4 regions of the Caldimonas sp. KR1-144 genome follow, and region 1 is predicted to be linked to each of the others. Evidence: predicted binding sites of a transcription regulator. Region 1 holds the regulator's gene; each other region holds the start of a gene.
The links. The regulator FNR, encoded in region 1, switches genes on or off when oxygen is low (the NO sensors DNR and NnrR bind a similar motif). The targets are predictions, from matches to a motif close to TTGATNNNNATCAA.

Region 1 (7,659 bases):
TGCAAGGCGCGGCGCACATCGCGATGCAATGCGGACTCCCGGCCAAGCCGATCAGCAGGCCGGACAGCAGCAGGGAGCCGTCCATCGACGGATCCTCAGATCACCTTCGAGTAGTGCTCGCGCGCACGGTCGCTGCGCAGCGGCCTGTCGAACACCATCGCGATCACACGCACGAAGTACCAGCCCAAGGGCGTGACCTCAAGGCCGTCGGCGTCGATCGTCACCAGGCCGTCGTCGGCCAGTGCCTGCAGCTCCGCCAATTCCTCGGCGAAGTAGGTGCGGAAATCGATCAGGTGCGCCAGCTCGATCGACTCGAACGCCAGCCGCCCCTGGCACATCAGCGCCATGATCACCGCGCGGCGCAGCAGGTCGTCCCGGCTGAGCGCCAGACCGCGCACGACGGGCAGCACGCCCGCGGCGAGCAGTTCCTGGTACTCGGCCAGATCCTTGGTGTTCTGGCTGTAGGTCGCGCCGACGCGGCCGATTGCCGAGACGCCGAGCGCGATCAGATCGCCGTCGGGCTGTGTGCAGTAGCCCTGGAAGCTGCGATGCAGACGGCCCTGCCGCCGCGCAACGGCCAGCGAATCGCCCGGCAGCGCGAAATGGTCCATGCCGATGTACTCATAACCCGCCTCGAGGAAGCCGTCGATCGCCTGGGCCAGCAGCGCCACCCGCTCTCCCGCACCGGGCAGTTCCTCGGCGACGATGCGCCGCTGCGGCTTGAAGCGCTGCGGCAGGTGGGCGTAGGCATACAGCGCGATGCGGTCGGGCCGCAGCCGGGCGATCTCGCGCACGGTGCGCGCGAACGACGCCGTGGTCTGCCGCGGCAGGCCGTGGATCAGGTCGACGTTGATCGACTCGAAGCCCAATGCCCGCGCATCGCGCATCAACGCCTCGATCTGCTCGAGCGGCTGCACGCGGTGCACCGCCTGCTGCACCGCTGCGTCCAGATCCTGGACGCCGAAGCTGATGCGGTTGAAGCCCAGCTCGGCCAGCCACGCCAGCCGCGACGTGTCCACGGTCCGCGGGTCCACCTCGATCGAGCATTCGGCACCGGGCTGCAACGCGAAGCTGCGCCGCAGGCTGGTCATCAGGCGCAAGAGCTCGGCATCGCTGAGGAAGGTCGGCGTGCCCCCGCCCAGGTGCAGCTGCGCGACCGGCCGGTGCGGCCCGAGCGCCTGCGCCTGCAGCGCCATCTCCGTCTCCAGCGCCGCCAGATAAGGCTCGGCACGGCCATGCTGGCGCGTGACGACCTTGTTGCAGGCGCAGTAGTAGCACAGCGACTCGCAAAACGGGATGTGAACGTAGACCGACAAAGGTTCGCCGCCATGCAGCGCCCCGCCTTCGCGGCGTTGGGCCAGCGCCTGCAGGTACTGCTCGGCGCCGAAGGCCTCGACGAAGCGATCGGCGGTCGGATAGGAGGTGTAGCGAGGCCCGCCCTTGGAGAAGCGGCGCAGCAGCTCGGCGTCGATCATGGGCGCCACGGATTTCGGCTCGGTGAGCATGCGAAGGACTGTGCCGCCCGGGTCCGCGCAGTCGCTTGATCTCCGTCAAACAGCGCTTGCGCGGCGGCGCCGCACGAGTTCTCGCGCTGAGCTGCATCACGATAATTTCGCGCATGAGTGCTTCTGCCGATTCAACGCGCATCGAGGCCGTCAAGGTCGCATGCTCGAGTTGCAACCTGCGCGAGCTGTGCCTGCCGCTCGGGCTGTCCGCCGACGAACTGGACCGGTTGGGGCGCTTCGTCGCGCCGCCGCGTTCCGTGCGCCGCGGCGAGCCCCTGTTCCAGGCCGGCGATCGCTTCACGTCGATCTACGCCGTACGCACCGGATTCTTCAAGACCCGCGTCGTCGCCGACGACGGCCGCGACCAGGTCACCGGCTTCCAGATGGCCGGCGAACTGCTCGGCCTGGACGGCATCAGCAGCGACCGCCACACGGTCGATGCGGTCGCGCTGGAAGACTCCCAGGTCTGCCAAATCCCGTACGAGCAGCTCGAGAAGCTCTCGCGCGAGTTCACGCCGCTGCAGCAGCAGTTCCACAAGATCATGAGCCGCGAGATCGTGCGCGACCACGGCGTGATGCTGCTGCTGGGCAGCATGCGCGCCGAGGAGCGTGTGGCGGCCTTCCTGCTCAACCTCACGCAGCGCCTGCAGGCGCGCGGCTTCTCGCCGACCGCGCTGGTGTTGCGCATGACGCGAGAGGAGATCGGCAGCTACCTCGGTCTCAAGCTCGAGACCGTGAGCCGCACCTTCTCCAAGTTCCAAGACGACGGCCTGCTCGAGGTCAAGCAGCGCGACGTGCGCGTGCGCGACGCCGCCGGCCTGCGCCGGCTGGTCGCCGCGACCAGCTGCTGAACCGCGGTCAGCGAGAAGCGCTGCCCGAAGGCAGCGGCGTCGCCGCGTGATTGCGTCCGGCCATTGCCGGCGCGGCGCTGCGCTCGCGCGTGACCGGCACCGCCGGCACGCTGGCGTCGGCGCCGTTCACCGCCAGCACGGCGGTCAGCACACCCGCCACCACCACCGCCAGCGGCCCGGCGATCACGAGCCAGACGATCGGAAAGCGCCACCACGGCGCGCACGCAGCTTGGGTCGTCATCGCGGCACCACGAAAGTCGAGGTTTCGATCACCGGCGCGCGGCCGGCACCTTGAACGTCGATCACGAACTCGATGCGATGCGCACCGGGCCCGATCGACAGCGCCGCTTCGGGCGGCACCTGCACCGCCAGCGGCAGCCAGCGCGACTCGGCCGCGCCGAGCTCGGTGACCGCCGAGCGCGTCAGCACCTTGGCGCCGTCTATGCCGCGCACCGACACCTGCACGCGCAATGCCGCCTCGGACGAGCTCATCAGCTGCAGGCGGTAGCTGTTCTCGATGCGACCGTCCTCCACCAGCCGCGCCAGGCTGCCGCGATCGCGCACCACGTCGACGCGCAGCGGCGCGCGCAGCGCCACCGATGCGACGAAGGCCACCGAGATCAGCAGCAGCACCAGCGAGTACACGAGCACGCGCGGGCGCAGCACGCGCCGCCAGCCAAGGCGCGCGCCGCCATCGATCTCGCGCTGCGTCGCGTAGCGGATCAGGCCGCGCGGGTAGCTCATCTTGTCCATCACGCCGTTGCACACGTCGATGCAGGCGGCGCAGCCGATGCATTCGTACTGCAGGCCGCGGCGGATGTCGATGCCGGTCGGGCAGACCTGCACGCACAGCGTGCAGTCGATGCAATCGCCCTTGCCCTGGCCGCGAAGCTGGGCATGCGCCATGCTGCGCGGTCGCGAGCCGCGCGGCTCGCCGCGGCCCGGGTCGTAGCTGATGATCAGCGTGTCGTGGTCGAACATCGCGCTCTGGAAGCGCGCGTACGGGCACATGTACTTGCATACCTGCTCGCGCAGGAAGCCGGCGTTGCCGTAGGTGGCGAAGCCGTAGAACAGGATCCAGAACGATTCCCAGGGGCCCAGGCCGAAGGACATCGCACCCGCCCACAGCTGGCGGATCGGCGTGAAATAGCCGACGAAGGTGAAGCCGGTCCACAGCCCGATCGCACCCCACGCGAGGTGCTTGCCGCCGCGGCGCAGCAGTTTCTCCAAGGTCCACGGCGACGCATCGAGGCGGATGCGCGCGTTGCGGTCGCCTTCGAGCCTTTCCTCCACCCACATGAAGATCTCGGTGTAGACCGTCTGCGGGCAGGCGTAGCCGCACCACAGTCGCCCCGCCACCGCAGTGAACAGGAACAGGCCGTAGGCGCAGACGATCAGCAGCGCCGTGAGGTAGATGAAGTCCTGCGGGTAGAGGACGAGGCCGAAGATGTAGAAGCGCCGCTCGATCAGGTCGAACAGCACCGCCGGGCGACCATTCCACGTGAGCCACGGCAGGCCGTAGAAGACCAGCTGGGTGAGCCACACCAACACCCAGCGCCAGGCGGCGAACCAGCCGTGCACGGCACGCGCATGGATGGTCGCCTCCTTGCGGTAGAGCGACACGATCTCGACGGTCGCATCGCCTGCGCGGGCCGGGGACTCGTTCATCCGCCCGCCTTCCCGATGACGTTCATCGCGCCGCCACGGTCTGACCGCGCATGCCGGTCACGTAGCCGGCGAGGATGCGGACCTGCACGTCGCTGAGACGCTCGCCGAAGGCCGGCATCTGGTTGTGCTTGCCGTTGGTGATCATCGCCATCACCGCTGCCTCGCCCCATCCGTGCAACCAGATGCGGTCGCTCAGGTTCGGCGCGCCGAGTGCCTGGTTGCCCTTGCCGTCGATGCCGTGGCAGGCCGCGCAGGCGCCGAACTTGCTCTTGCCGAGCTGGGCCGCGATGTTGTTGTGCGGGCTGCCCGACAGGCTGAGCACGTAGTTCGCAACGTTGCGCGCGTCCTCGGCGCTGCCGAGCGCGGCCGCCATCGGCGGCATCATGCCCTGGCGCCCCTTGGTGATCGTCTCGACGATGTTCTCGGGCTTGCCGCCCCACAGCCAGTCGTCGTCGGTCAGGTTAGGAAAGCCCTTGCTGCCGCGCGCGTCCGAGCCGTGGCAGGTGGCGCAGTTGTTCAGGAACAGCCGCTCGCCGATCGCGCGCGCGCCGGCGTCTTGCGCCAGGGCCTCGACACTCATCGGCTGGAAGCGCGCGTACACGGCCTCCATCTGCGAGCGCGCCCGCTCGTTGGCGGACGCCACTTCGCCCGGCGAAGTCCAGCCCAACTGCCCCTTGGAGCTGCCCAGCCCGGGGTACAGCAGCAGGTAGACGATCGAGAACACCACCGTCAGCACGAACAGCACCATCCACCAGCGCGGCAGCGGGTTGTTCATCTCGCGCAGGTCGCCGTCGAAGACGTGACCGGTGGTGTTGTCGTTGGCCATCACGGTGCGCTTGCTCGCGACCACCAACAGCCACAAGCAGGCGACCAGACCGACGATCGTCACCACCGCGACGAAGATCGACCAGCCGTTCGAGACGAAATCGCTCATGCCTTTCTCCCTTTTTCTTCGTCGGCGAACGGCAGCAGCGCGGCCTCGTCGAAGCGCGCGCGGTTGCTGCGCGCACAAGCCCAGGCCACGATGCCGATGAAGGCCGCGAACAGCAGCACCGTCACCGCAATGCGTGCGTCGTTGATGTCCATCGCGCCCTCCTCACTTCACCGCGGTGCCGAGCACCTGCAGGTAGGCCACAAGGGCGTCGAGCTCGGTCTTGCCCTTGAGCTCGGCAGCGGCGCCGGCGATCTGCTCGTCGGGATACGGCACGCCCAGCGTGCGCAGCGCGCGCATCTTGGGCTCGGCCTCCTCGGGCTTGAGCGGCGCCGTGGCCAGCCACGGATAGGCCGGCATGTTCGACTCCGGCACGAGGTCGCGCGGGTTGTGCATGTGGATGCGGTGCCACTCGTCGCTGTAGCGCCCGCCGACGCGTGCGAGATCCGGCCCGGTGCGCTTGCTGCCCCACTGGAACGGATGGTCGTAGACAAACTCGCCGGCCTGCGAGTACGGCCCGTAGCGCAGCGTCTCGGCGCGCAGCGTGCGGATCATCTGGGAGTGGCAGCCGTAGCAGCCTTCGCGCAGGTAGATGTCGCGCCCGGCGAGCTGCAGCGCGGTGTAGGGCTTGAGGCCGTCGACCGGCTGGGTGGTGCTGCGCTGGAAGAACAGCGGCACGATCTCGACGATGCCGCCGACGGCCACCACCAGCACGATCAGCACGATCATCAGGAAGTTGTTGGTCTCGATGCGCTCGTGCGTGAAGCCGCGCGAGGCCGTGTCGTGGGATGCGTTCATGTCGTTGTTGCTCCCTGCTTCAGGCCGCGACCGGGACGGCACGTGCAAGCGCTGCGGCACGGTCGCCGCCCATCGCGGTCTTCACCACGTTCCAGGCCATCAGCAGCATGCCGCCAAGGTACAGCAGGCCGCCGGCGAAGCGGATCACGTAGAAGGGATAGGTTGCCTTGACGCTCTCGACGAAGCTGTAGACCAGCGTCCCGTCGGGGTTCACCGAGCGCCACATCAGTCCTTGCATCACGCCGGCGATCCACATCGCGGCGATGTAGAGCACGATGCCGATGGTCGCGATCCAGAAGTGCAGCTCGATGGCCTTGACGCTGTACATGCGCGTCTGGCCGAACATGCGCGGGATCAGGTAGTACAGCGATCCCATCGAGATCAGGCCCACCCAGCCGAGCGCGCCGGAGTGAACGTGGCCGATGGTCCAGTCGGTGTAGTGCGACAGCGCGTTGACCGTCTTGATCGACATCATCGGCCCCTCGAAGGTCGACATGCCGTAGAACGACAGCGCGACGATGAGGAACTTCAGGATCGGGTCGTCGCGCAGCTTCTGCCATGCGCCCGACAGCGTCATGATGCCGTTGATCATGCCGCCCCAGCTCGGCGCCAGCAGCACCAGCGAGAACACCATGCCGATGCTCTGCGCCCAGTCGGGCAGCGCGGTGTAGTGCAGGTGGTGCGGACCCGCCCACATGTAGGTGAAGATCAGCGCCCAGAAGTGGACGATCGACAGGCGGTAGCTGTAGACCGGGCGCTCGGCCTGCTTGGGGATGTAGTAGTACATCATCCCCAGGAAGCCGGCGGTGAGGAAGAAGCCCACCGCGTTATGGCCGTACCACCACTGCACCATCGCGTCCTGCACGCCGGCGTAGGCCGAGTAGCTCTTCCACAGGCTCACCGGCATGGCGGCGCTGTTGACGATGTGCAGCAGCGCCACCGCGAGGATGAAGCCGCCGAAGAACCAGTTGGCCACGTAGATGTGGCGCACGCGGCGCTTGCCGATGGTGCCAAAGAAGACGATCGCATAGGCCACCCACACGGCAGCGATCAGCAGGTCGATCGGCCACTCCAGTTCGGCGTACTCCTTGCCCTGCGTGTAGCCCAGCGGCAGCGTGATCGCCGCGGCGACGATCACGGCCTGCCAGCCCCAGAAGGTGAAGTCCGCCAGCCAGGGGGCGAACAGCTTCGTCTGGCTGGTTCGCTGGACGACGTGGTAGCTGGTGGCGAACAGCGCGCAGCCGCCGAACGCAAAGATCACCGCGTTCGTGTGCAGCGGCCGCAACCGGCCATAGCTGAGCCAAGGGATGCCGAAGTTGAGCTCGGGCCAAGCCAGCTGGGCCGCAATGAACACGCCGACCGCCATGCCGACCACGCCCCACACCACCGCGGCGAGCGCGAACAGGCGCACCGTGCGATCGGCATAGGCCGCAGCCGGCGCGGCCTGCGCGGACGCTGAAGCGGCTGATCCTCGACTCATCATTGCACTCCTCATGCGCCCCGGCAGGGCGTTCCTCGCAATGGGTCGAATTCTCGAAAGCGGGGCGCGCGGCGGGCTTGACCGGCATCAAGCTACGGGCGGTTCGCCCGTGTCGATCGCGTCGAGCACGCGCTGGCCCTCGCGTTCGAGATCCTCGAACTGGCCGCCGTGCAATGCCCAGCCGAACAGCGCGATCAGGCCCAGCACGAGCAGCACCGACAGCGGCAGCAGGAGGTAGAGGATGTCCATCGATGAACTCAGCGCGCCAGCCGCAGCGCATTGCCGATCACGATCAGCGAGCTGGCCGCCATGCCCAGTCCGGCGGCCCAGGGCGGCAGCCAGCCGGCCAGCGCGAGGGGCACGCTGGCGGCGTTGTAGAACAGCGCCCACGCGAGGTTCTGGCGGATCGTGCGCATTGCCCGCGCC
Region 2 (7,659 bases), on a different contig from region 1:
AGGCCGCAGGCCTCGTGGCTGATGCCTTCCATCAGGCAGCCGTCGCCCAGAAAGGCGTAGGTGTGGTGGTCGACCAGCTTGTGGCCCGGGCGGTTGAACTCGGCCGCCAGCAGCTTCTCGGCCAGCGCCATGCCGACCGCATTGGTGATGCCTTGGCCGAGCGGGCCGGTGGTCGTCTCGACGCCGGGCGTGACGCCCACTTCCGGATGGCCCGGCGTCTGGCTGTGCAGCTGGCGAAACGCCGCCAGCTCGGCGACCGGCAGGTCGTAGCCGGTCAGGTGCAGCAGCGCATAGATCAGCATCGAGCCGTGGCCGTTGCTGAGCACGAAGCGGTCGCGGTCGGCCCACTTCGGGTCGGCCGGGTTGTGCTTGAGATGGCGGCTCCACAGCGCCACCGCGATCTCGGCCATGCCCATCGGCGCGCCCGGGTGGCCGGAGTTGGCCTTTTGCACCGCGTCCATCGCCAGGGCGCGGATGGCATTGGCCATCTGGGTCGGGGTCGCGGTCGTGATGGCGGGGGTGGACAGGGCTGACATGGTGTCTGGCGGGAAAGAAAAGCCGCTGAGCGCCGAAGCCTGGGCATCGGCACGCCGGGCAGGAGGGAGGAACCCGTGATTTTACGGGGGGCCGCTTTTCCCTCCGGACTGGACCAGACTGCCACCGCGTCGCTGTATCGTCGCCGGTCCAGACTGTCTTCCCGCGGCCGCTTTGGCGCCGCGTTGCCGCTTCCTATGCAAGGCCTGCACCTGACCGCCGACCTCGCCGGCTGCCCCGCCGCGACGCCCGCGATGACCGACCCCGGCGCCCTGCGCGCGCTGTGCCTCGCGCGCGTCGGCGAGGCCGGCCTGACGGTCGTCGGCGATCGCTTCCACGGCTTTTCGCCCGAGCGCGGCGAGCCGCGCGGCGTGACCGGCGTCGTGCTGCTGGCCGAGTCGCACCTGGCCGTGCACACCTGGCCCGAGCTGGGCCGCGTGACGCTGGACGTCTATGTCTGCCACCGCAGCGCCGACAACAGCGATCGGGCGCGCGCGTTGATCGACGCGCTGGTCGCCGCCTTCGGGCCGGGCGCGGTCGAGCGGCATGCGCTTGCGCGCGGCGTGGAGCTTGCAGCATGACGCTGCCCGCCCTGATCCTCGCCGCCGGCCGCGGCGAGCGCATGCGCCCGCTGACCGACCGCACGCCCAAGCCGCTGCTGCCGGTGCGCGGCAAGCCGCTGATCGAATGGCACCTCGAGGCGCTGGCGCGCGACGGCATCCGCGAGGTGGTGATCAACACCGCCTGGCTCGAGGAGCAGTTCCCCGCCGCCCTGGGCGACGGCTCGCGCTTCGGTCTCTCGATCCGCTACTCGATGGAAGGCCGCGACCACGGCGGCGCCCTGGAGACGGCCGGCGGCCTGGCGACCGCGTGGCCGCTGCTGGGCGATCCGCCGGCGTGCTGGGTGCTGGCCGGCGACGTCTACGCGCCCGACTTCCGCTTCGACGCGCGCGCCGCCGCCGATTTCATCGCGAGCCGCGACGACGCCCACCTCTGGTTCGTGCCCAACCCACCGCAGCATCCGAACGGCGACTTCTGGCTCGACGCACGCGGGCGCGTGCATCTCGAGCGCGCCTCGCGTGACGAACCCCACGGCGCACCGGGGGGTGCGGAAGCCAACCGTTACACCTACTCGACCATCGGGTTGTTCAAATCGTCCGCAGTCGCCACCGTGCGGCCGGGCGAGCGCGCCGCGCTGCTGCCCTGCTTCAAGGCGGCGATCGCACGCGGGCAGCTCGGCGGCTCGCTCTACCGCGGCTTCTGGGCCGACGTGGGCACTCCCGAGCGCTGGCAGTCGCTGCAGGCCGCTTGAGCCGCCGGGCGTCGGTCGGGTCCGCCGTGCCGGACCTTTGCACTGACCGTCCTCAGACCGATTTCCTTGTTTGCTGACATGGCGCTCGAAGCCGCCCTCATCGGCGTCCCGGTGGCAATGGCCACCGCCGCTGCCACCGAACAGCTCGCCGCCGCCGGGCTGCGCGCGCTGCTGCTCGCGCAAAAGCCGCTGTCCGGCGAGCACCTCGACTCGCGCCTGTACCACCGCCAGCTCCTCACGCCGCACGAGCCGCAGATGCTGACGCTCGGTGCGCTGCTGGCGTCGGCGGGACTGGCCGCCGTGCTCGGCTTCGCCGGCGCGTGGCCGTGGCTGATGCTGGCGGTGATGCTGTGGATGGCCGCGCTCGGCTGGGACATGTGGCATTGGGAGCGCGCGGCCGCGAGCGTCAAGTTCGTCGCCTGGCGGCGCGGCTGGCAGCGCTCGGCGCGCCGGCTGGCGGTCACCGAGATCAAGGAAGTGCACGTCGTCGAGAAGGTCGGCGGCTGGTCCTGGATGCCGCAGTCGCTGCGGCCCACCGCCTGCTACGTCGCGCTGGTGCGGCGCGACGGCAGCGCGGTCAAGCTGCCGCGCACCGGCACCTGGTTCGGCGGTCTCACGCGGGTGGAGAACCTCGCCAACTTCGTGCGCATGCAGATCGACATCGTGAGCGACACGCGCAAGCGCGTGGCCGCCGACAAGCGCCGCGCCGCCAAGCGCGCGGTGCAGGAGTCGCTGCGGCCGGTGCACCCGGCCGCACGGCCGCAGCGATTCCCGCTGCAGGGCAGTTGATCAGGTCTCCTGAGAACCTGCGGGTCTGCGGGCCTTGACCTGGCTCAAGCGCCGCACGCGCCGCCGGCGCTACCTTTAGACCCCCATGCCGAATCGCCGCGGCGCGCGGCGGGCATGGCCTGCGAGGTTGAACCCATGGCCGCATTGCATACCGCCGAACGCATCATTCGCGAGGAGCATCGGGCCCTGGCCTCGGTGCTGAGTTCGATCCTGCTGCTGCTCGATGCCGCGGCAGCGGGGAGCGCGGCGACCGACTTCACGTTGCTGCGCGCGATGCTGTTCTACGTCGACGAGTTTCCCGAGCGGCTGCACCACCCCAAGGAAAGCGAGCTGCTGTTCGCGAAGCTGCGCGAGCGCGCGCCCGAAGCGCGCGCCGTGCTCGACCGGCTCGACCACGACCACGCGCGCGGCGAGCAGTCGATCCGCGAGCTGCAGCACCTGCTGCTCGGCTGGGAGATGCTGGACGACGCGCCGGACGGCGGCCTGCGCCGCGCGGCCTTCGAGCGCGCGGCACGGCACTACGTGCGCTTCTACCTTGAGCACATGCGTTGCGAGGAAGAAGATGTGCTGCCGCTCGCGCGCCGCCTGCTGGGCGAGGACGACTGGCAGCAACTCGCCCGCGCATTCGCCGCCAACCGCGATCCGCTGGTCAGCGACCACGACACCAGCTACCGGCCGCTGTTCCTGCGCATCCTCCACACCGCGCCCGCGCCGATCGGCCTCGGCGAGCCCAAAGCCGCGTGACCGGCCGATTCCGGCCGGTCAGCAGGGCCGCGCGGATCCCGGCCAGATACCAGCGCTTGCGCGGATCCGGCTCCGCCGGTCCGCAGCAAGGCCCCCCCCCGAGGGGCAGCGAGCAAAGCGAGCGTGGGGGCTCCATCACCCCGCCAACGGCGCACTGATCGCATCGATGCGCGCCATCAGCTCGGGCGTCAGCCGCGGCAACACCTGCAGCGCGCGCAGGTTGTCCTCCAGCTGCGACAGCCGCGACGCGCCGAGGATCACGCTGCTCACGCGCGGGCTGCGCATCACCCACGCGATCGCGAGCTGCGCAACGCTCGCGCCCAGCTCGGCGGCGATGCCTTCGAGTTCGAGCACCGCGGCGTTCTTGCGCGGATCGGTCAGGCCCTCGCGCAAGAACGCCATGCTGTCCATCGCGCCGCGGCTGCCCTCGGGGATGCCGTCGCGGTACTTGCCGGTCAGAAGGCCCGAGGCCAGCGGGCTCCAGGTCGTGAGGCCCAGGCCGATCTCGTCGTACAGCCGCGCGTACTCCTGCTCGACGCGCTTGCGGTGGAACAGGTGGTACTGCGGCTGCTCGACCACCGGCTTGTGCCAGCCGTGGCGGTCGGCCGCCTGCCAGGCGGCGCGGATCTCGTCGGCGCTCCATTCGCTGGTGCCCCAGTACAGCGCCTTGCCGGCGTCGATGATGTCGTTCATCGCGCGCACCGTCTCCTCGATCGGCGTGTGCGGATCGGGCCGATGGCAGTAGACGAGGTCGATGAAGTCCAGCTGCAGCCGCGACAACGAGCCGTCGATCGCCTGCATCAGGTACTTGCGGTTGAGCGTGTCCTGGGCGTTCACGCGCGGCGGCTCGCCCGGCTTGGCACGGTTCAGGCCCCAGAAGAACTTGGTCGAGACGACGATGTCGATGCGCGGTCGCGCCAGCTGGCGCAGCGCCTCGCCCATGATGGTCTCGCTGCGGCCGTTGGCGTAGACCTCGGCGTTGTCGAAGAAGTTGACGCCGGCGTCGAGCGCGGCGGCCATCATCTCGCGCGCCGCGGCGACATCGACCTGGTTGTGATACGTGACCCACGAGCCCAGCGACAACGCGCTCACGCGCAATCCGGCACGGCCGAGGCGGCGGTATTCCATAGGGGTTCTCCTTCAAGGATGGCGTCGCCTGCGGCGGGCCTAGACTTGGCCGCTAGCGTAGCCAATCGCCGCCCCACCGACGCGGCAAACCGACGATGACCTTCGACCCGCGTCCCCATGCCGAACGCCGCGCCCGGGTGGCGGCGGCACTGGCCGCCGCGGGCGGCGGCGTCGCCGTGCTGCCGACCGCGCCGACGCTGCTGCGCAACGGCAGCGACAACAGCCACGTGTTCCGCGCCGACAGCCGCTTCCTCTACCTCACCGGCTTCACCGAGCCCGACAGCTGGCTGCTCGTCGACGCGAACGGCCGCGCGCTGCTGCTGTGCCCGCCGCGCGACGAGACGCGCGAACTGTGGGACGGCGTGCGCCTGGGCCCCGAGGCGGCGCCGGCCGCGCTGGCGCTCGATGCCGCGCGGCCCAACACGGCGCTGCACGACACGCTGGTCGAATGGCTGGCCAACCAGCCGGCCGTGTGGTGGCCGTTCGACGCGAGCCATGCGGGCGCGCCGGTCCATGCCGCGCTCGATGCGCTGCGCGCACGCTCGCACATGGGCGTGGTCGCACCGCCGCGCCTGTGCGACCTGGCGCCCATCGTCGACGAGATGCGCCTCGTCAAGGACGCGCACGAAGTACGGCTGATGCGCCGCGCCGGCGAGATCGGCGCCGAAGGCCATCTGCGCGCGATGCGCGCCTGCCGCCCGGGCCTGCGCGAATACCAGCTCGAGGCCGAGCTGCTCTACGCCTTTCGCCACGCCGGCGCGAGCGGGCCTTCGTACGAAAGCATCGTCGCAACCGGCGCCAACGCCTGCATCCTGCACTACCCGGCCGGCCATGCCGAGCTCAAGGCCGGCGAGCTGTGCCTGATCGACGCCGGCGCCGAGGTCGAGGGCTATGCGAGCGACATCACGCGCAGCTTTCCGGTCGACGGCCGCTTCACGGCCGCACAGCGGCGGCTCTACGACCTCGTCGTCGCATCGCAGGAAGCGGCGATCGCCGTCACGCGCCCCGGCGCGCGCAAGCAAGACGGCCACTGGGCCGCGGTGCGCGTGCTGACCGCGGGCCTGATCGAACTGGGGCTGCTCAAGCGCGACGCGGTCGGCAGCGTCGAGGACGCCGTCGCCAGCGGCGCCTACCGTCGCTACTACATGCACGGCACCGGCCACTGGCTGGGCCTGGACGTGCACGACGTGGGCGACTACGACGCGCGAGACGAGGCGCCCGTCGAACAGCCCGACGGCACCGGCGGGCGCGTCGTGCGCCATCCCTCGCGCGTGCTGCGTCCCGGCATGGTGCTGACCATCGAGCCGGGGTTGTATGTCCGCCCGGCCGACGACGTGCCGCGCGAATACTGGAACACCGGCATCCGCATCGAGGACGACGCGCTCGTCACCGAGACCGGCTGCGAGCTGCTGACGCGCGGCGTACCGGTCGCCAGCGCCGAGATCGAAGCGCTGATGCGCCACTGACCACGAGCCTTGTCCCGATGACCGATGCCTCGACCTTCCACGACCATGAACTGATGTTCGAACTCGCGCCGGTCTCGCTCTGGCTCGAGGACTACAGCGCGCTGAAGGCGCTGTTTGAACGCTGGCGCGCCGAGGGCGTGAGCGACCTGCGCGCCTTCCTGCGTGCCGATCGCAGCCGCATCGCCGAATGCAGCCGCGCGATCCGCGTGCTCAAGGTCAACCGCCAGACGCTCGCGCTGTTTCGCGCCGGCTCGCAAGGCGAGCTGATCGAGCGCCTCGGCGAGGTGTTTCGCGACGACATGTTCGAGCAGCACGTCGAGGAGATGGCGCAGTTGTGGGGCGGCGCGCTGCGCTTCGGCGGCCAGACCGTCAACTACGCGCTCGACGGCCGGCGCCTGGACATCCAGCTCAGCGCCAGCGTGCTGCCGGGCCACGAATCCGACTGGTCGCGCGTGCTGCTGGCGATCGAGGACGTGACCGAGCGCGTGCGCGCGCAGCACGCCGCCGCGCACCACCACGCCTACGCGATGGGCCTGTTCGAGCATTCGCCGGTGTCGCTGTGGGTCGAGGACTTCAGCGCCGTCAAGCGCCTGCTCGACGAGGTGCGCGAGCAAGGCATCAGCGACTTGCGCACTTTCACCGACGTGCACCCCGAGTTCGTCGAGCGCTGCATGGCCGAGATCCGCGTGATCGACGTCAACCGCCAGACCCTGACGATGTTCGGCGCACCCGACAAGCCGACGCTGCTGAAATCGCTCGAGCGCGTGTTCCGCGACGAGATGGCCGCGCACTTCAAGGAGCAGCTGATCGAGCTGTGGCAGGGCAAGCTGTTCCAGCAGCGCGAGACGGTGAACTACGCGCTCGGCGGCGAGACCGTGCACGTCTACCTGCAGTTCTCGGTCTTCCCCGGCCACGAGGCGAACTGGGATCTGGTGCTGGTCTCGCTGACCGACATCACCGCGCGCAAGAAGGCCGAGGCCTACCTTGAATACCTCGGCAAGCACGACGTGCTGACCAAGCTGCGCAACCGCAGCTTCTTCGCCGACGAGCTCAACCGCCTCGAGCGCAAGGGCCCGTGGCCGGTAACCGTGGTGGTGGCCGACCTCAACGGCCTGAAGGCCGTCAACGACGAGACCGGCCATGCCGGCGGCGACGCGCTGCTGCGCCGCGCCGGCGAGGTGCTGGCCAAGGCGATCGACAAGCCGGCCTGCGCCGCGCGCATCGGCGGCGACGAGTTCGCACTGCTGCTGCCGGGCACCGACGAGCGCGCGGTGCCGGCGCTGATGGAGCGCGTGGACGAGCTGATCGAGGTCAACAACCAGTTCTACGGCACGCCGCTGCTGAGCTTCTCGTTCGGCCACGCCACCTGCCACCAGGGCGAACGGCTCGAGACCGCCGTGCATCGCGCCGACCAGCAGATGTATGCGTCCAAGCGCGCGTACTACGAGAGCGTCGACCACGACCGGCGCGGTCGGCAGAACTGAGGCCGGTCGACGTCACGCAAGGGCCCGCGCCGCCGCCTCGCCGGCGAGCGTGCCGCGCGTGAAGGCTTCTTCGAACACCGACTGCGCCGACAGGTCGGCATGCGCGAAGTGCAGCCGCCGCTGCGCGCCCTCGCCTTCGCGCGCCAGCGCGGCCAGCGCCGCATGGCCGCGCAGCCCCGGCACCGGGATCGCCATCGCGTGG
Region 3 (7,659 bases), on a different contig from region 1:
CGCCGCTGCCGGCGACGCCACGCCTGAAGGCGCTGATGGACAACGAGAACGCCTGGTACGACGCGGCGGCGGCCTCCCACGCCCGTCCGCTGCTCAGCCGCTTCGAAGCCGCCGCGCGCGCCGCGGGCGTGCCCTTCGAAGGCGTCTTCGACCAGGTGCCCCGGGTCGACCAGGCCATCATCGCAGCGGCCGAATCGCATGGCTGCGACATGATCGTGATGGTCACGCACGGCCGCGGCGCGTTCGGCGAGTTCCTGTTCGGATCGCAGACCAAGGCCGTGCTGGCGGGCAGCAAGCTGCCGCTGCTCGTGCTGCACTGAGGCGGCCATGGTGCACATCGCCGAACCGGGCGAACCGCGCGCCCCGCGGGCGCTGCTTCAACGCGAGCCGGCGGTGGGCTTTGCCCAGCCGTTCGAGATGCTGCAGGCCTGCCACGAGCGCGTGCATCGCATGCTGCGCTTGCTCACGCTGCTGGCCGGTCACCTCGAAAGCCACGGCGTGGACGCGGGCGCGGTGGGCGCCGCGCGCGACGTGATGCGCTATTTCGACATCGCCGCGCCGGCCCACCACGAGGACGAGGAGCGCCACGTGATCCCCTGGCTCGCGGCCCACGGCCGTGCCGCGCTTGCGCAGCGGCTGGTGCGCGAGCACCGCCGCATGGAAAGCGAGTGGCAGGCGATCCGCCGCGACCTGGCCCGCATCGCGGCGGGCGTTTGGCATGCTGGCCACGCGCCCGGCCAGCGGCAGCGCTGGGAAGCCTTTGCCACGCTGTACGAGCGACACATCGTGGCCGAGGAGCGGCAGGCCTATCCGCTCGTGCAGGCCCACGGCAGCGCCGAGGCGCTGCGTCGCATGGGCGACGAGATGGCGGCGCGCCGCGGCTTGCCGCAGCCCTGAGCCGACGCGGCAGGCCGCCTCAGTGCCGCCGGCGCCAGGCGAGCGCACCGGCCGCCATGGCCGCGGCGATCAGCAGCAAGGCCCAGGCATTGCCCTCGGCACCGCGCGCGCCACGCCGGATCGACGGCACCACCGGCCAGGCGCAGCAGCAGCGAGCCGTGCAGCAGCGCCAGCGGCGCATAGAACCAGGGGCCGAACTCGACCTTCACGCGCGCCAGCGCCGGCAGGATCACGGGCGCATGGCCCATCACCATGCTCAGCACGAAGCCGATGCCCAGGCCATGCAGCGCTGCATCGCGCGCTGCAAAGGCACCGGCGGCCAGCGCGACCCAGGCCAGGCCCGCGACAGCCAGCCACGCATAGCCGGCCAGCAGGCACACCGCCATGTAGCGGCTGAGCCCCTGCGCATGCACGGTGCGCCGTGCGATGTCGTGGCGCATCAGCCAGAACGACAGCGCCGCGCCAAAGCCCATGCCGCCCGCCGCCGGTGCGACGGCCGACAGCGCGGCGCCAGCCAGCAGCGCCGCGACGATGGCGAAGAACGTGGCCAGCGCGCCGGGACGGCGGCGCAGCAGGCGCGTTATCTCCAGGCGTTCGGCAGCGATCGTCAGCGCCAGGAAGGCGAACCAGCACGAGAGCGTCGCGGGACCGGCTTCGCCCGCGGCGAAACCGAGGTTGCCTGCCAGCCAGGCCAGCGCGGCGACCAGCAGCAAGACCGTGTGAGCCTGCCGCTGGCGGCGCACGATCGCGACGTTGACCGCGACGAAGGCGATGCCCGCGACAACCAGCAGCGCCTGCCCCGCCGTCACGCGGCCCGCCAGCAGGCACGGCCCGGCAAGCGCGGCCGCGAGCGGCGCAGTGAACGCGAGACGCCGCTTGACCGCGACCGCGCGCTCGAGGCCGATCACGCTGCCGAAGAAGACGCCGATCATCAGCGCCGCGTGGAACGGCACCGCCTGCGCGAGCCAGCTGCCCGCGACCACCGGAGCGCCGGCGCGCCACAGGCCGCCGACGATGCCGGCCGCCAGGCTGGTCGCGACGGCGGCGCCGACCAGCAGGCGCAGCGCGATGGCCGCGCCTACCACTGCAGGAAGCGCCGCGCGCGCTCGCTCAGGCGTTCGGGCGTCCATGCCGGCTCCCAGGCGAGCTCGACCTCGATCTCGCGGCCCTCAGGCATGGTGCACCCGAGTTCGGCGTGGATGTCGTCGACGACGACGTCGGCCACCGGGCAGGCGGCCGAGGTCATCGTGATGCGCACGTGGATGCGTTGCGGCGTGATCGTGACGCCGTAGACCAGCCCCACGTCGACGATGCTGAGCGCGACCTCGGGGTCGATCACGCGCGACAGCGCGGCGCCGACGGCCTCGCGCAGCTCGGGCGGGCCTTCGTAGGGAAAGGGGCTGGACGTCGTCATGGCAGCGGCACGTGGATGCGCGCGACGGGCCGCCCCGGCCGCAGCAGCACGCCGAGCGCGGGCTGCTCGTGTACCAGGTCCTCGAGCGTGCAGTCGTCGAGCACCGCGTAGAACGCGTCGACGGCGCGACCCAGCGCGTCGCGCAGCCGGCATTGGCGCGCGATGCGGCACGCGCCCGGCGCATCGCCGAAGCACTGCGCCGGCATCGCGGCGCCTTCGGTCAGCCGCACCACCTGACCGACGACGATGGCCTGCGGCTCGCGCGCGAGCTCCAGCCCGCCGCCGTTGCCGCGCACGTTGTGCAGCAGCCCGTTCCTGCCGAGGAAGTGCGCGACCTTGGTCAGATGGTTCTCCTTCACATCGAAGACGGCGGCGATCTCTGCGATCGTCGCGCGGCGCTGCGGCTGCGCGGCCAGGTAGATCAGCACGCGCAGCGCGTAGTCGGTGAAGGCGGTGAGTTTCATTGGCGCTGCGGCAGGCCGCGGCATACGGGAGCGATGCAGCGTAAAGGTGCAGATGCGATGCAGCTTTGACGGCGATCAAGGCGCTCGCCCCGCCCACGCAGACGCCGATTGACGCGTCGCAAGCCGGCGACGCGGCACGCCGCCTACATTGCCGGCGATGCACAAGCTTCTGCGCACCGCGCCGCTGTCGGCCAAGCTCGGCATCATCGGCGCCGCGCTGCTCGCGTTGGCGCTTGGTTCGATCGCGCTGACGCTGTGGGTGACGTGGCAGCTCGAAGGCGGCGCTGCCGCCGTCAACGAGGCGGGACGGCTGCGCATGCAGACCTGGCGCCTGGCGCAGGGGGTGGGCAGCGGCGACGCCGCGCGCCACGCGGAGCTCGTTCGGCAGTACGAGGCCACGCTCGAGCTGCTCGGCAGCGGCGATCCGGCGCGGCCGCTGTTTGTGCCGCGCGACGCCCTCACCCGCGCCGCCTTCGGGCAGGTCCGCGAGCGCTGGGCTGCGCTGCGCGGCGACTGGCAGTCGGGCACGGCGCCGTCGAACGCGCAGGCGGCCGCGCGGGCCGAACACATGGTCGCCGCCGTCGATGCCTTCGTCGATGCGATCGAGCACCGGCTGGCGCGCTGGACCACGCTGCTGACGCTGTTCCAGCTCGGCCTGATGGCGCTGGCCATCGCCGGCGGCGTGACGCTGCTCTACGCCGCCTACCTGTTCGTCTTCAATCCGCTGGCGCGGCTGCAGGCCGGCCTGGCGCGCATCGAGGCCGGCGACCTCGGCGCGCGCGTCGACGTGGCCAGCCACGACGAATTCGGCCACCTGTCGCAAAGCTTCAACCGCATGGCGGCCACGCTGCAGGGCTTCTACCGCGACCTCGAGGACAAGGTGCGCCGCAAGACCGAGACCTTGCGCGCCGAGCGCGAGCGGCTCGCGCTGCTGTACGACGCCAGCGCCTTCGTCGGTCGCGCCGCCAATCTGCAGGCCCTGGCCGAAGGCCTGGCCGGGCGCATGCGCCGGGCCGTGCACGCCGATGCGGCGATGCTGCGCTGGCGCGACGGCCAGCACGGCGAGCACGTGCTGCTGGCTTCCGAGGGCGTGCCTGCGGGCCTGCTCGAGCATGAACGCTGCCTGTCCGACGGCGGCTGCCACTGCGTCAGCGAGCCGCAGACGAGCGCGGTGCGCAGCATCCCGATTCGCGCCGCCGACGCAGGTGCGCCGACGCCTTGCGAGCGCTTCGGCTTCGATCGCATGGTGGCCGTGCCGGTGCGCCTGCACGAGCAATCGCTGGGCGAGGTCAACCTGCTGTTCCGCGGCAACGGCGCAGCGCTCGCGAGCGAAGACCTGCAGCTGCTCGAAAGCCTGGCGAGCCACTTTGCCAGCGGCATGGAAGGACTGCGTGCGGCCGCGCTCGAGCGCGAGGCCGCGGTGGCCGAGGAGCGCAGCCTGATCGCGCGCGAGCTCCACGACTCGATCGCCCAGGGGCTGGCATTCATGAAGATCCAGGTGCAGCTGCTGCGCCGCGCACTCGAGCGCGGCGAGGCCGCGCTGGCCCTGGGCACCGTCGACGAGATCGATGCCGGCGTGCGCGAGAGCACGGCCGACGTGCGCGAGCTGCTGCTGCACTTTCGCACCCGCACCAACGGCGACGACATCGTGCCGGCGCTCAAGACCACGCTGCAGAAGTTCCACCACCAGACCGGCCTGGAGACGCACATCGACGTCCACGGCCGCGGCGTGCCGCTCGCGCCCGATGTCCAGGTGCAGCTGCTGCATGTGGTGCAGGAAGCGCTGTCGAACGTGCGCAAGCACGCCGGTGCAACCAAGGTCTGGCTCGACGTTCAGCAGCAACCGAACTGGCGCATCGAGGTGCGCGACGACGGTCTCGGCTTCGATACCGGCACCGATGCGCAGCCCGACGAGACGCATGTCGGCCTGCGCATCATGAGCGAGCGCGCTGCCGGCATCGGCGCACAGGTGCATGTGCGTTCCGCGCCGGGCGCGGGCACTCGCGTCGTCGTCTCGCTGCCCGAGCGCGAAGCGCAGGCCGCGTGAAGAAGGAGCGAGTCCATGAGCGATGCGATCAAGGTCATGGTGGTCGACGACCACACGCTCTTTCGGCGCGGGCTGACCGCGCTGCTGGTCAGCGACGGCCGATTCGAGGTCGTGGCCGAGGCCGGCGACGCCGCGAAGGCGCAGCAGCTCGCGGCGCAGCTGCGCCCGCAGGTCATGCTGCTGGACAACCACCTGCCCGGCGCGCGCGGCGTCGACGCCTTGCCCGATCTGCTGCGCGCCGCCCCGGGCATGCGCATCCTGATGCTGACCATGAGCGAGGACGAGCGCGACCTCGCCGACGCGATGCGCGCCGGCGCGTCAGGCTACCTGCTGAAGACCTCCGACAGCGACGAGCTGGGCGACGCGATCGAGCGCGCCGCGCGCGGTCAGTCCAGCGTGAGCGCGGCGATGACGGCCAAGCTGGCGGCGGCCTTCCAGTTCACGGCCGCCGCGTCGGCGCAGGCCGAGCCCGCCGTGCCGGCGCATGCGATCGACAGCCTGTCGGCGCGCGAGCGCGAGATCCTCGAGCTGATCGCCGCGGGCCGGAGCAACAAGGAGATTGCGCGCGAACTGGCGATCGCCGAGACCACGGTCAAGATCCACGTGCAGCACATCCTGCGCAAGCTGCAGCTCAGCTCGCGCGTGCAGGCCGCGGTGGTGGCGGCGACCTACCGCGCCAGCGCCTGACCCGGCGCCGGCGTCGGCGTCGATCATCGACAAAGCCTCAATGGCCGCCGCAGCTGCCGCAGCAATTGCCATCGGCGTGCGCTGCGGCGAGCTTGGTGATGCGAACGCGCCAGACTTCGGGCCCGCGCTCGAGATAGTCCCAGGCGAACTGTCCGGGCTTCTCGGCCTGCATCTGGTGGTACAGCGGCTTGGGATCGTGGTCGTTGACGAGCTCCAGCGTCTCGCCGCCGCCCAGGCTGCGGAAGGTGTTGAAGATCAGCGGATGGCGCTCGCGCGGCGCGATCTCGCGCACGTCGATCTTGGTGCCGTAGTTGGTCAGGGTCATGGCTGCTCGCTCCTGCGACTGAAGATGCATTTCGGATGCAGCAATGTAGGAAGCCAGCGGCGCGGGCGTTCTGACGCAGGTCAAGCTCGAAACGAAAGCAGACCCGAAACGAAAAAAGCCCGGTGTCTTTCGACACCGGGCTTGCTCGTTCTTGGTCGGGACGGCGGGATTCGAACTCGCGACCCCTTGCACCCCATGCAAGTGCGCTACCAGGCTGCGCTACGCCCCGAAGAAGCGCGCATTATAGCCGCAGGATTCATGCGCTTCGCGCTGCGGCGCCCTCGCGATCACACGGCGAGCAGGCCGCGAATCGAGATCAGTTCTTCGCGGATCGGCGCCCACGGGTCACCTTCGACGCCGGCCGAAACCGAGGTGCGGGCGGCCGGGGCCGGCGAGTCCTTCTTCAGCAGCGCGACGGCCATCGTCGCGTCGTCTTCGACCAGCGCTTCGTCATCGCCTTCGGGTGGCAGCGCGGCGCCGGCCGGCACGCGCATCGGGGACTCCGCGAGCCGGTTGCGCGCGCCGCTGATCGTGAAGCCCTGGTCGTACAGCAGCTCGCGGATGCGACGGATCAGCAGCACCTCGTGGTGCTGGTAGTAGCGCCGGTTGCCGCGGCGCTTCATCGGCTTGAGCTGGGTGAACTCCTGTTCCCAGTAGCGCAGCACGTAGGGCTTCACGCCACACAGCTCGCTGACCTCACCGATCGTGAAATAGCGCTTGGCTGGGATGGGCGGCAGCGCTTTTTCCATTGGAAATCAATGAGGTGTGGGGGTTTTGTTCAGACTTTACTCGAAGTCGTCGCCGTTGGGGATCTCGCCTTGCACCAGGGCCTTGAGCTTGTGGCTGGCATGAAACGTCACCACGTTGCGTGCCTTGATGGGGATCGCTTCGCCCGTTCGCGGGTTGCGGCCCGGGCGCGGTGCCTTGCGGCGGATCTGGAAGTTTCCGAAGCCCGAGAGCTTGGCGTCATTGCCCGCCACGAGCTGCTCGTGCAGCAGCTCGAAGAAGGCTTCGACCATGTCCTTGGACTCGCGCTTGTTGAGGCCCAGGCGCTCGAACAGCAGCTCGGCGAGCTCCGCCTTGGTCAGCGTCGGCGTTTCGAGCGTCGGGAGGATGACTCGGTCCATGTCTTGGCTCATCGTCTTCCGGAGTTGGTCGGATCAGCCGCGCAGGCGCACGCCCAGCGTGCTACTAAGGTGTGTCACCACGGCCTGCACGGCCGCATCGATGCGCTCGTCGGTCAGCGTCGCCTGCTCGTCGAGCAGCTCGAGGCGCACGGCGAGGCTGCGTTCACCGGCGGCGATCTCGGCCGTCGGCGTCTTCGGGCGGTAGACGTCGAACAGTAGCGCGTCGCGCACCAGGCCGTCGGTCGGCGCGGCTTTCACGGCGGCGATCAGTGCGTCATGCGTCACGCCCTCGCCGGCAATCAGCGCGAGGTCGCGCGTCACCGGCAGCTGGCGCGGCACCGGCGTGGCCTGCGGCAGGCGGCCGCGCATCAGCGCTTCGGCGTCGAGCTCGAAGACGATCGGTGCGCTCGGCAGCTCGTAGGCCTGGCGCCAGCGCGGATGCAGCTCGCCGACGTGGCCGATCGTCACGCCGTCCAGCTCGATGCGCGCGCTGCGCCCCGGGTGCAGGGCCGGATGCTCGGCGGCGGCGAAGCGCGCGACGCGCGGCGCCAGCAGCGCCTCGATGTCGCCCTTGACGTCGTAGAAGTCGACCGCGCGCTCGGGCTGGCCCCATTGCAGCTCCGCGGCCGGCCCGGCGGCCAGGCCGGCCAGGCGCAGCGGCTGTGCGATGCCGGCGACCGTGGCGTCGCTTTCGAGCA
Region 4 (7,659 bases), on a different contig from region 1:
CGGCCGGCGCCAGCTGGCCGAGTGCCTGCGGGACCAGGCGGCCGTCGGGCGCGAACAGGATCGCGCCGTCCAGCGCGCTCGGCGCGGCCTGCGTGCTGTCGCCCGCCCAGTGCGCGCCGAGGCGCCGCGCCAGTGCCTGCGCGGCCGCGTCGCCGGGGCGCGTGAAGGCGAACACGCGCCGGCCCTCGGCCAGCGCGACCTGGGCGATCAGGTGCGCGGCCGCGCCGAAGCCGTACAGGCCGACTGCCTTCGCATGCGGCGGCAGCATGCGCCACGCGCGATAGCCGATCAGCCCGGCGCACAGCAGCGGCGCCGCCTCCTCGTCGCCGTAGCCCGGCGGCAGCTCGAAGCAGAAGTCCTCGTGCGCGACGGCGTACTCGGCATAGCCGCCGTCGACCGACCAGCCGGTGAAGCTCGCGTTCTCGCACAGGTTCTCGCGCGCGCCGCGGCACTGCAGGCAATGGCCGCAGGTGCCGCCCAGCCACGGCACGCCCACGCGCGTGCCGAGCGCGTGGCGCTGCGCGCCGGGCGCGCGCTCGACGACGCGGCCGACGATCTCGTGGCCCGGCACGCGCGGCAGGCCGCGCGGCGGCAGGTCGCCGTCGAGCAGGTGCAAGTCGGTGCGGCACACGCCGCAGGCCAGCACCTTCAGACGAAGCTGCCCTTCGGCCAGCGGCGCCATCGGCAGGCGCAGCGGCGCGAGCCGAGTGCTGCCTTCGACGCGGGCCCAGGCCGCGTAGTCCGGCGGCATCACTTCTCCAGCACGTAGCGGCCCGGCGCCGCGCCGAGAGAAGGCAGCATCGGCACCGGCTTGCGTCGCGGCGAGGAGTGCGCGGCGAGCCAGTCGAACCAGGGTGTCCACCAGGAGCCGTCGCGCAGCTCGGTGGTGGCCAGCCACTCGTCGGGCGCGATGTCGAGCCCGTCGCGCGCGCGGGTGCGCATGCGGTAGCTGCTGCGAGCCTGGCCGGGCGGGTTCACGATGCCGACGTTGTGGCCGCCCGAGGTCAGCACGAAGGTCTGCTCGGTGTCGGTGAGCTGGTGCAGCCGGTACACCGAGCGCCAGGGCGCCACGTGGTCCTGCACGGTGCCCACGCTGAACAGCGGCATGCGCAGCGCGCGCAGGTCGACGCGCGCGCCGTCGAGCCGCCATTCGCCGCGTGCCAGCGCGTTGTCGAGGTACATCGCGCGCAGGTACTCGGCGTGCATGCGTTCGGGCAGGCGCGTGCCGTCGGCGTTCCAGGCCATCAGCGCGCTCACCGGCGCGCGCTCGCCGAGCAGGTAGGTCGCCAGGCGATACGACCACACCAGGTCGCGCGAGCGGATCATCTGGAACGTGGCCTTGAGCTGGCGCTTGTCGAGGAAGCCGCGGCGCGCCATCTGGCTCTCGAGCCAGGCGACCTGGCTCTCGTCGGTGAACAGCGAGAGCTCGCCGGGATCGCTGAAATCGGTCTGCGCGGCCAGCAGGGTCAGCGTGGCGAGCGCGTCGGGGCGCTGTCGTGCCAGCACCGCGGTGCCGGCGGCCGCGAGCGTGCCGCCGAGGCAGTAGCCCACGACGTGCGCGCCGCGCCCCGGCGCGGCGCGGTCGATCGCCTCGAGCGCCGCCCGCAGGCCCAGCCGGTGATAGTCGTCCAGGCCGAGGTCGCGGTCCTCGGCCTGCGGGTTCTTCCAGGAGATCATGAACACCGTGAAGCCCTGGGCCACCAGCCGGCGCACGAGCGAATCGTCGGGCTCCAGGTCGAGCACGTAGTACTTCATGATCCACGCCGGCACGATGAGCACCGGCTCGGGATGCGCCGTGGGCGTGGACGGCGCGTACTGGATCAGCTCCATCAGCCGGTTGCGCAGCACCACGCGACCCGGCGTGGCCGCCACCTCGACGCCGACGCGATACCGCTCGGCGCCGGCCGGCGGGAGATCCTGCGCTTCGCGCCATACGTCGTCGATCGCATGCATGGTCCCGCGCACCAGGTTGGCACCGCCTTCGGCCAGCGTGCGCTTGATCGCCACGGGATTGGTCGGCAGCCAGTTCGACGGCGAGACCATGTCCAGCCATTGCCGGGCGGCGAATCCGACCATCTCTTCGTGGTGCCGTTCGACCCCTGGCACCGCGCTGGTGGCGCATTGCCACCAGGCCTGGCGCATCAGCAGGCCCTGTGCCCACCACGCGAAGGGCACCTGGCGCCACGCCGGATCGTCAAAGCGCTTGTCCTGCGGCAAGGGCTCGACGCACCAGGGCTGCTGCGACTCGCATGCGAGCTGCAGCCACCAGCGCCAGCCGAGCCGGGCCGCGAGTTCGATCAGCTCGGCCCGCTTGGCCGGCGACATGGCCAGATGCAGCGCCCAATCGGCGAAGGCGCCGAAGGCCGTGGCCGGCGCGATCGCCACCGAGGGCGCAGGCCACCAGGCCTGGGCGGCGCGTTCCAGCGACAGCCAGGCCTCGAACGAGGGCGTCGGTGCCACCCGGCGACCAAGCCAGGGGCTGTCCTCCCGCTCGCGCGTGCCGGCGCCCGCCTGCCGCATCACGCGAGTCCCTGCGCCCTGCCAACAGGCCTCACTCAGCCCACCGTCAGATCGTTGACCACCGCCCGCACGCCCGGGGCCGCGAACGCCGCGCCGACGACCGCCTTGCGCTCGGCCAGCGAGTGCACCGTGCCGCGCAGCGTCACGGTGCCTTCGGCGATGTCGACCTCGACGCGCGCCGCTTCGCGCGCGGCCTGGCGCGCCAGCGCGTCCTTGATGCGCGCGGCGACGTCGGAGCGGGTCTTGCCGGAGCGGATCAGGATGTCGTTGCGCACCGCGGTCACGCCGATCAGGTGGCGAACCGCCTTGAACGCGGCCTGGCGCTGGTAGTCCCAGTCGACCTCGCCGCCGAGGGTGATCGCGCCGCGCTCGACCGTCACGCGCACGCGTTCGGCGGGCACCATGCTGTTCCAGCGCAACGCCTGCTCGGCCGCGGCGGCGATCTCGGTGTCGCTGCGCCGGTGCTCGGGCGAAAGCCTCACGTCCAGCTCGAGCGCGATGGCCTTCACGCCCGCGACGCGATGCAGCGCGCGCTCGATCGCGTACTTGTCGGCCAGCGTGTCCAGGTGCCCGGCGAGCGTGACGACGCCCTCCTTGACCGCCACGCCGATCGCCGTCGCGTTGACGGCAGGATCCCAGGAAAGTTCTTCAACGACATCGCGCTTGAGGTCGGCATCGGTCTTCATGGTCACGCTCCTTCGGCAGCACCTTGGTCTGTCGCGAATCTAGGCCGATCGGCCCCGGCACCCTTGCGCTGGATCAGAAGCGGTCGCCGAAGCGTGCGCCGCGGCGCGGTCGTGGCGCCGTTGACGGCCGTCAAGCGGGTCGCGCCGCGAATCCCGGACCATGTGCACGTGAGACACGCGTTCGACGAGCACCCCGATCGGCCGGTACCCCCCGGCGGGCGGCCGGCGCGACGGCGCACGCCGCGACTGGGCGCCGGCCTGGCGGTCTGGCTGGTGGCGGGTGGCTGCTCGTCGCTGCTGCCGCGCGGCAGCAATGTCGACGTGTCGCGGTTCGCCAGCTTCGAGGAGGCTCGCACCGCCTTCGAACAGGTGACCCCGTACCGCTCGACACTCGACGACCTGCGGCGCCTCGGCTTTGATCCGCAGTCCAGCGCGAACGTGGAGCAGGTGCCGTATCCGCAATGGGTTGCGATGCTGGTGCACCCGAGTGCCTCGCCGGACCAGTCGGACACGGGCATCCGCGACTGCTTTGCGGCCGAGCGGGCCTGCCAGGCCTACGTCTTTCGGTTCTCGCGCAGCGACCGCGCCCGCAGCGGCGGCTTCCTGGCCGACTTCTTCAACTTTCGCCGCGTCACGCACACGCAGGGCTGGCGCTTCGAGGGCGTGGCGCTGGTGCGCGACGGCCTGGTCCTGTTTCGCAACGTCGGCGGACAGCCGCGTCTGCAATCCGTCGAGGACCGCAGGAATCCGCTCGGACCTCTGCAGTCGATCGGCGAGACGGCGCCACGCGAGCTCCGGCCCTGAGCCGCGGGCGCACGGCGGCGACGATGCGCCTAGCGGATCAGCAGCATCGGCGTGTCGCAAAGCGACATCACCTTCGTGGCGACCGATCCCAGGACCAGTCCGGCGACGGCGCCGTGCCCGTGCGTGCCCATGACGAGGAGATCGAAGCCTTGCTGCGAGGCGAACGCCGCGATGGTCGGCCCAGGCGGGCCGACGCGATGGACGAAGGTGGCCGCCACGCCGTGCCGGTGGAAGAAGGCCCGGATCGGCTCGAACACGGTTTCGGCATCGTCCGCATAGAACTCCTCGGCTTGCCGAGCGTCGACGAAGGCCGCCGCGCGATGCGGAATTGCCGCCACGCAGTGCAGCACCGTCAGGCTGTGCCCAGGCTCCAGCCAACCGCCATGAGCGGCGATGAAGTCCAGCATGCGCTGGGTGCAGGCGCTGCCGTCCACGGCGATCAGGATCTTCACGTCGCTGCCTCCTGGCTGCTGTCGAAGTGCCGGATGGCCTCGTCGGGGCGCGGCACCGGTGCGACGCCGGCATTCTCGTCAACCGCGAACCCGGCCCGCTTGACAGGCGTCAACGGCGACAGCGGCGCCGCGGCATCCCACGCGATGCGCCGAGGCCGCGACGCAGGGCCGGCGCGCACGGCCCTGCGGCTTGACGGCAGTCAAGCGCGGCGCTGCGCCCCGTCACCAGAATCCACTGCGATCACCCTGCGCGGGCCGACCCAGCCCGCATCAACAGCGAGGCCTGCCCGATGCCGATGCGTTTTGCCCCAAGCTCGAAGGCCGAGACCGCCGCGCGCCAAGCGGCCCGCGTCGCCGACCGGCCCGTCGTGCCGGGCAGGTAAGGCGCCGCGCAGCGAGCCGTCGCGATGCTCAGGAGCGTGCCGATCGACCGGCTCGCGGGGCTCGACGGCTCCGGGCAGGGGCTTTCCGAGCGCGATGCGGCAGCGCGTGCCGCCACCTACGGCCGCAACCTGATCCTGGAGGCCGCGCCGAAGGGATGGGGCGACCTGGCCAGGCAGACGCTCAAGGATCCGATGCTGTGGTTCCTGCTGGGAACCAGCGTGCTGTTCGCCCTCGTGGGTCAGGCCGGCGAGTGCGTGATCCTGCTCGTCGCCGTGCTGCCCCTGGTCGGCATGGACGCCTACCTTCACCGTCGCACGCGCGCATCGACCGAAGGCCTGAGCAGCCGCCTGGCCAGCAGCGCGACGGTGGTGCGCGAGAGCGTCAGAAGCACCGTGGACGCGACGCAGCTCGTGCCGGGCGACCTGGTCGTCGTCGCCGCCGGGGAAGCCTTTCCCGCCGACGGCCTGGTGGTCGGCGGCCAGCGCATGCAGGCCGACGAGTCGGCGCTGACGGGCGAATCGTTCCCGGTTCGCAAGGTGGCGCTCGGGCGCTGGCCGCTCGACGCGTCGCAGCTCAGGATCGACGGCGCCTCGTGGGGCCTGGCCGGCACCCGATTGCTGACCGGCGAAGCGCAGATGCGCGTCGTCTACACCGGCGGCGAAACGCTCTACGGCGAGATCGCCCAATCGGCGAGCCGCGGCCTGCAGGCTCGCACGCCGCTGCAGGCCGCGGTCGGGCAGTTGGTCGTGGTGCTGATCGTCGGCGCGGTGCTGCTGTGCCTGACGCTCGCCTGGGTGCGGTGGCGGCAGGGGCACGGGCTGCTCGATGCACTCATCAGCGCCTTGACGCTGGCGGTGGCGGCGCTGCCCGAGGAGTTTCCGGTCGTGCTGACGTTCTTCCTGGGCGTCGGCGTGTACCGCCTTGCGAGGCGCCAGGCGCTCGTGCGCCGGGCCGTGGTGGTCGAGAACATCGGGCGCGTCACGTGCATCTGCTCCGACAAGACCGGCACCATCACCGAGGGCAGGTTGCGCCTGGGCCATCGCGCCGTAGCCGACGAGGTGGACCCGGAGTTCCTCCTGCAGCTCGCCGCGGCGGCTTCGCGGCGCGAGACCGGCGATCCGATGGACGTGGCCATCCTGGACGCCCTGCCGCAGCCGCCGTGGGAAACCGTCGCGACCTTCCCGTTCACCGAGGACCGCCGGCGGGAGACCGGCATCGTTCGTCGCGACGGCCGGCTGATCGCCGCCGTCAAGGGCGCGCCGGAGACCGTGCTCGGACAATGCGGCCTCGGTGCGCAGGCGCTGCGCGCCTGGCAGGAGCGGGTCGACGGCTTTGCGGACACCGGGCACAAGGTGATCGCCTGCGCCTGGCGCGAACTCGACACCGGCGGGGACTGGGCCGGCGGCGAGCCCGACCGCGGCTTTCGCGCCGCCGGCCTGCTGTGCTTCGAGGATCCGGTGCGCGCCGGCGCCGCCGAAGCCCTGCGGACCTGCCGGGCCGCGGGCATCCGCGTCATCATGGTCACCGGCGATCACACGCGCACCGCGCTCGCCGTCGCGCGCGAGATCGGGCTGGGGGACGCGGACCCGTGCGTCATCGACGGGGCGCAGATGCATGAGCGACTCGAGCGCGGCGACGCGTCGGTGCTGCGCGAGGTGGACGTCGTCGCCCGCGCCGTGCCGGCGAACAAGCTCGCTCTCGTTCGAGCCCTCAAGGAGAGCGGCGAGATCGTCGCCGTCACCGGCGACGGCGTGAACGACGTCCCGGCGCTGCAGGCGGCCGACGTCGGCATCGCGATGGGCGGGCGCGGCACGCGCAGCGCCCGCGAGGTCGCCGCCATCGTGCTGCTCGACGACAGCTTTCGCAGCATCGTCCATGCCATCGCGGAGGGGCGGCAGCTCTTCACCAACCTGCAGCTGAGCTTCCAGTACCTGCTGATGATCCACCTGCCGCTGGTGCTGACGGCGGCACTGATACCGCTGGCTGGATCCCCGGTGCTGTACCTGCCGGTCCACGTGGTCTGGCTGGAGCTCATCATTCATCCCACGGCGCTGCTGGTCTTCCAGGAACTGCCCGACGGCGCGCGCCTTGCCCCCGTGCGCAGGGCCGCGCAGGTGCGGTTCTTCGGCAAGGCCCAGTGGGTGGCCATCGCCCTGGTTGCCGCCTGGGTCACCGGCGTCGTGACGCTGAGCTTCCTGCGCGGGCTGGAGCAGGGCTTCGACGTGGAACATGCGCGCACGATCGCCTTGCTCGCGCTCAGCAGCGCAAGCGCCGGCATCACGGCTGGCCTGACGGGACTGCGCACGCGCGCGGCGAGAACCACGGTGGCCGCGACGCTGGTGCTCTCGTTCCTGCTCGTTCAGACGCCGTGGCTGGCGCCCTTGCTGCATCTGAAGGAGCTGGATCCCGACGACTGGGCACTGGCGCTGGGCGGCGGGGTCGTGGCATGCCTGCTGGCCGGGTTGCCTTCCCGCTGGAGAAGGCCTGGCGCGCCACGGCTTGCGCGTGCGGGGTGACCGGCGCCGGTCGAACGACGAGCAGCCGGGCCATCGCGGAGGTGATCGATCCTTGCAAGTCCATCGCGTCACTGCCGAACAGCGCTTCGATCCCGCCGGCACGGCGGGATCCGGCGCGGTGTTTCGCCTTCGCAAGGTGAGCAAGGTCTACCGGATGGGCGAGTCCGAGATCCATGCCCTGCGCGAGGTCGACCTCGATCTCGTGCCGCGGGAGTTCGTCGTGCTGCTGGGAGCCTCGGGCAGCGGCAAGTCGACGCTGCTCAACATCCTCGGCGGGCTGGACCGGCCGACCTCGGG

Region 2: ACO2TI_RS18395 (hemerythrin domain-containing protein) is a predicted target of FNR. The motif match lies at 2,670-2,683, and genes of this name have one in related genera.
Region 3: ACO2TI_RS11885 (type IV pili methyl-accepting chemotaxis transducer N-terminal domain-containing protein) is a predicted target of FNR. The motif match lies at 2,841-2,854, and genes of this name have one in related genera.
Region 4: ACO2TI_RS11005 (cation-translocating P-type ATPase) is a predicted target of FNR. The motif match lies at 4,653-4,666, and genes of this name have one in related genera.

Annotation. Positions count from the first base shown of each region.
Region 1 is NZ_JBMSEE010000012.1:81,963-89,621, reverse strand. It holds gene ACO2TI_RS22530 (sulfite exporter TauE/SafE family protein) at 1-85, opposite strand, end outside; gene hemN (oxygen-independent coproporphyrinogen III oxidase) at 96-1,475, opposite strand; gene fnr (fumarate/nitrate reduction transcriptional regulator Fnr) at 1,619-2,356, shown strand; gene ACO2TI_RS22515 (nitrogen fixation protein FixH) at 2,364-2,597, opposite strand; gene ccoG (cytochrome c oxidase accessory protein CcoG) at 2,594-4,024, opposite strand; gene ccoP (cytochrome-c oxidase, cbb3-type subunit III) at 4,047-4,958, opposite strand; gene ACO2TI_RS22500 (cbb3-type cytochrome oxidase subunit 3) at 4,955-5,110, opposite strand; gene ccoO (cytochrome-c oxidase, cbb3-type subunit II) at 5,121-5,753, opposite strand; gene ccoN (cytochrome-c oxidase, cbb3-type subunit I) at 5,773-7,233, opposite strand; gene ccoS (cbb3-type cytochrome oxidase assembly protein CcoS) at 7,321-7,482, opposite strand; gene ACO2TI_RS22480 (heavy metal translocating P-type ATPase) at 7,491-7,659, opposite strand, start outside.
Region 2 is NZ_JBMSEE010000008.1:154,973-162,631, reverse strand. It holds gene tkt (transketolase) at 1-536, opposite strand, end outside; gene speD (adenosylmethionine decarboxylase) at 732-1,115, shown strand; gene ACO2TI_RS18405 (nucleotidyltransferase family protein) at 1,112-1,846, shown strand; gene ACO2TI_RS18400 (hypothetical protein) at 1,925-2,635, shown strand; gene ACO2TI_RS18395 (hemerythrin domain-containing protein) at 2,771-3,379, shown strand; gene ACO2TI_RS18390 (potassium channel beta subunit family protein) at 3,515-4,507, opposite strand; gene ACO2TI_RS18385 (aminopeptidase P N-terminal domain-containing protein) at 4,603-5,973, shown strand; gene ACO2TI_RS18380 (diguanylate cyclase domain-containing protein) at 5,991-7,457, shown strand; gene ACO2TI_RS18375 (FAD-dependent oxidoreductase) at 7,470-7,659, opposite strand, start outside.
Region 3 is NZ_JBMSEE010000004.1:291,825-299,483, forward strand. It holds gene ACO2TI_RS11860 (universal stress protein) at 1-320, shown strand, start outside; gene ACO2TI_RS11865 (hemerythrin domain-containing protein) at 328-897, shown strand; gene ACO2TI_RS11870 (hypothetical protein) at 807-2,027, opposite strand; gene ACO2TI_RS11875 (metal-sulfur cluster assembly factor) at 1,976-2,311, opposite strand; gene ACO2TI_RS11880 (Rrf2 family transcriptional regulator) at 2,308-2,775, opposite strand; gene ACO2TI_RS11885 (type IV pili methyl-accepting chemotaxis transducer N-terminal domain-containing protein) at 2,933-4,822, shown strand; gene ACO2TI_RS11890 (response regulator) at 4,838-5,509, shown strand; gene ACO2TI_RS11895 (DUF2249 domain-containing protein) at 5,547-5,834, opposite strand; tRNA gene ACO2TI_RS11900 (tRNA-Pro) at 5,987-6,063, opposite strand; gene ACO2TI_RS11905 (MerR family transcriptional regulator) at 6,122-6,583, opposite strand; gene ACO2TI_RS11910 (integration host factor subunit alpha) at 6,620-6,961, opposite strand; gene pheT (phenylalanine--tRNA ligase subunit beta) at 6,995-7,659, opposite strand, start outside.
Region 4 is NZ_JBMSEE010000004.1:121,583-129,241, forward strand. It holds gene ACO2TI_RS10980 (zinc-dependent alcohol dehydrogenase family protein) at 1-751, opposite strand, end outside; gene ACO2TI_RS10985 (PHA/PHB synthase family protein) at 751-2,520, opposite strand; gene ACO2TI_RS10990 (BON domain-containing protein) at 2,556-3,206, opposite strand; gene ACO2TI_RS10995 (hypothetical protein) at 3,375-4,010, shown strand; gene ACO2TI_RS11000 (universal stress protein) at 4,040-4,462, opposite strand; gene ACO2TI_RS11005 (cation-translocating P-type ATPase) at 4,870-7,362, shown strand; gene ACO2TI_RS11010 (ABC transporter ATP-binding protein) at 7,517-7,659, shown strand, end outside.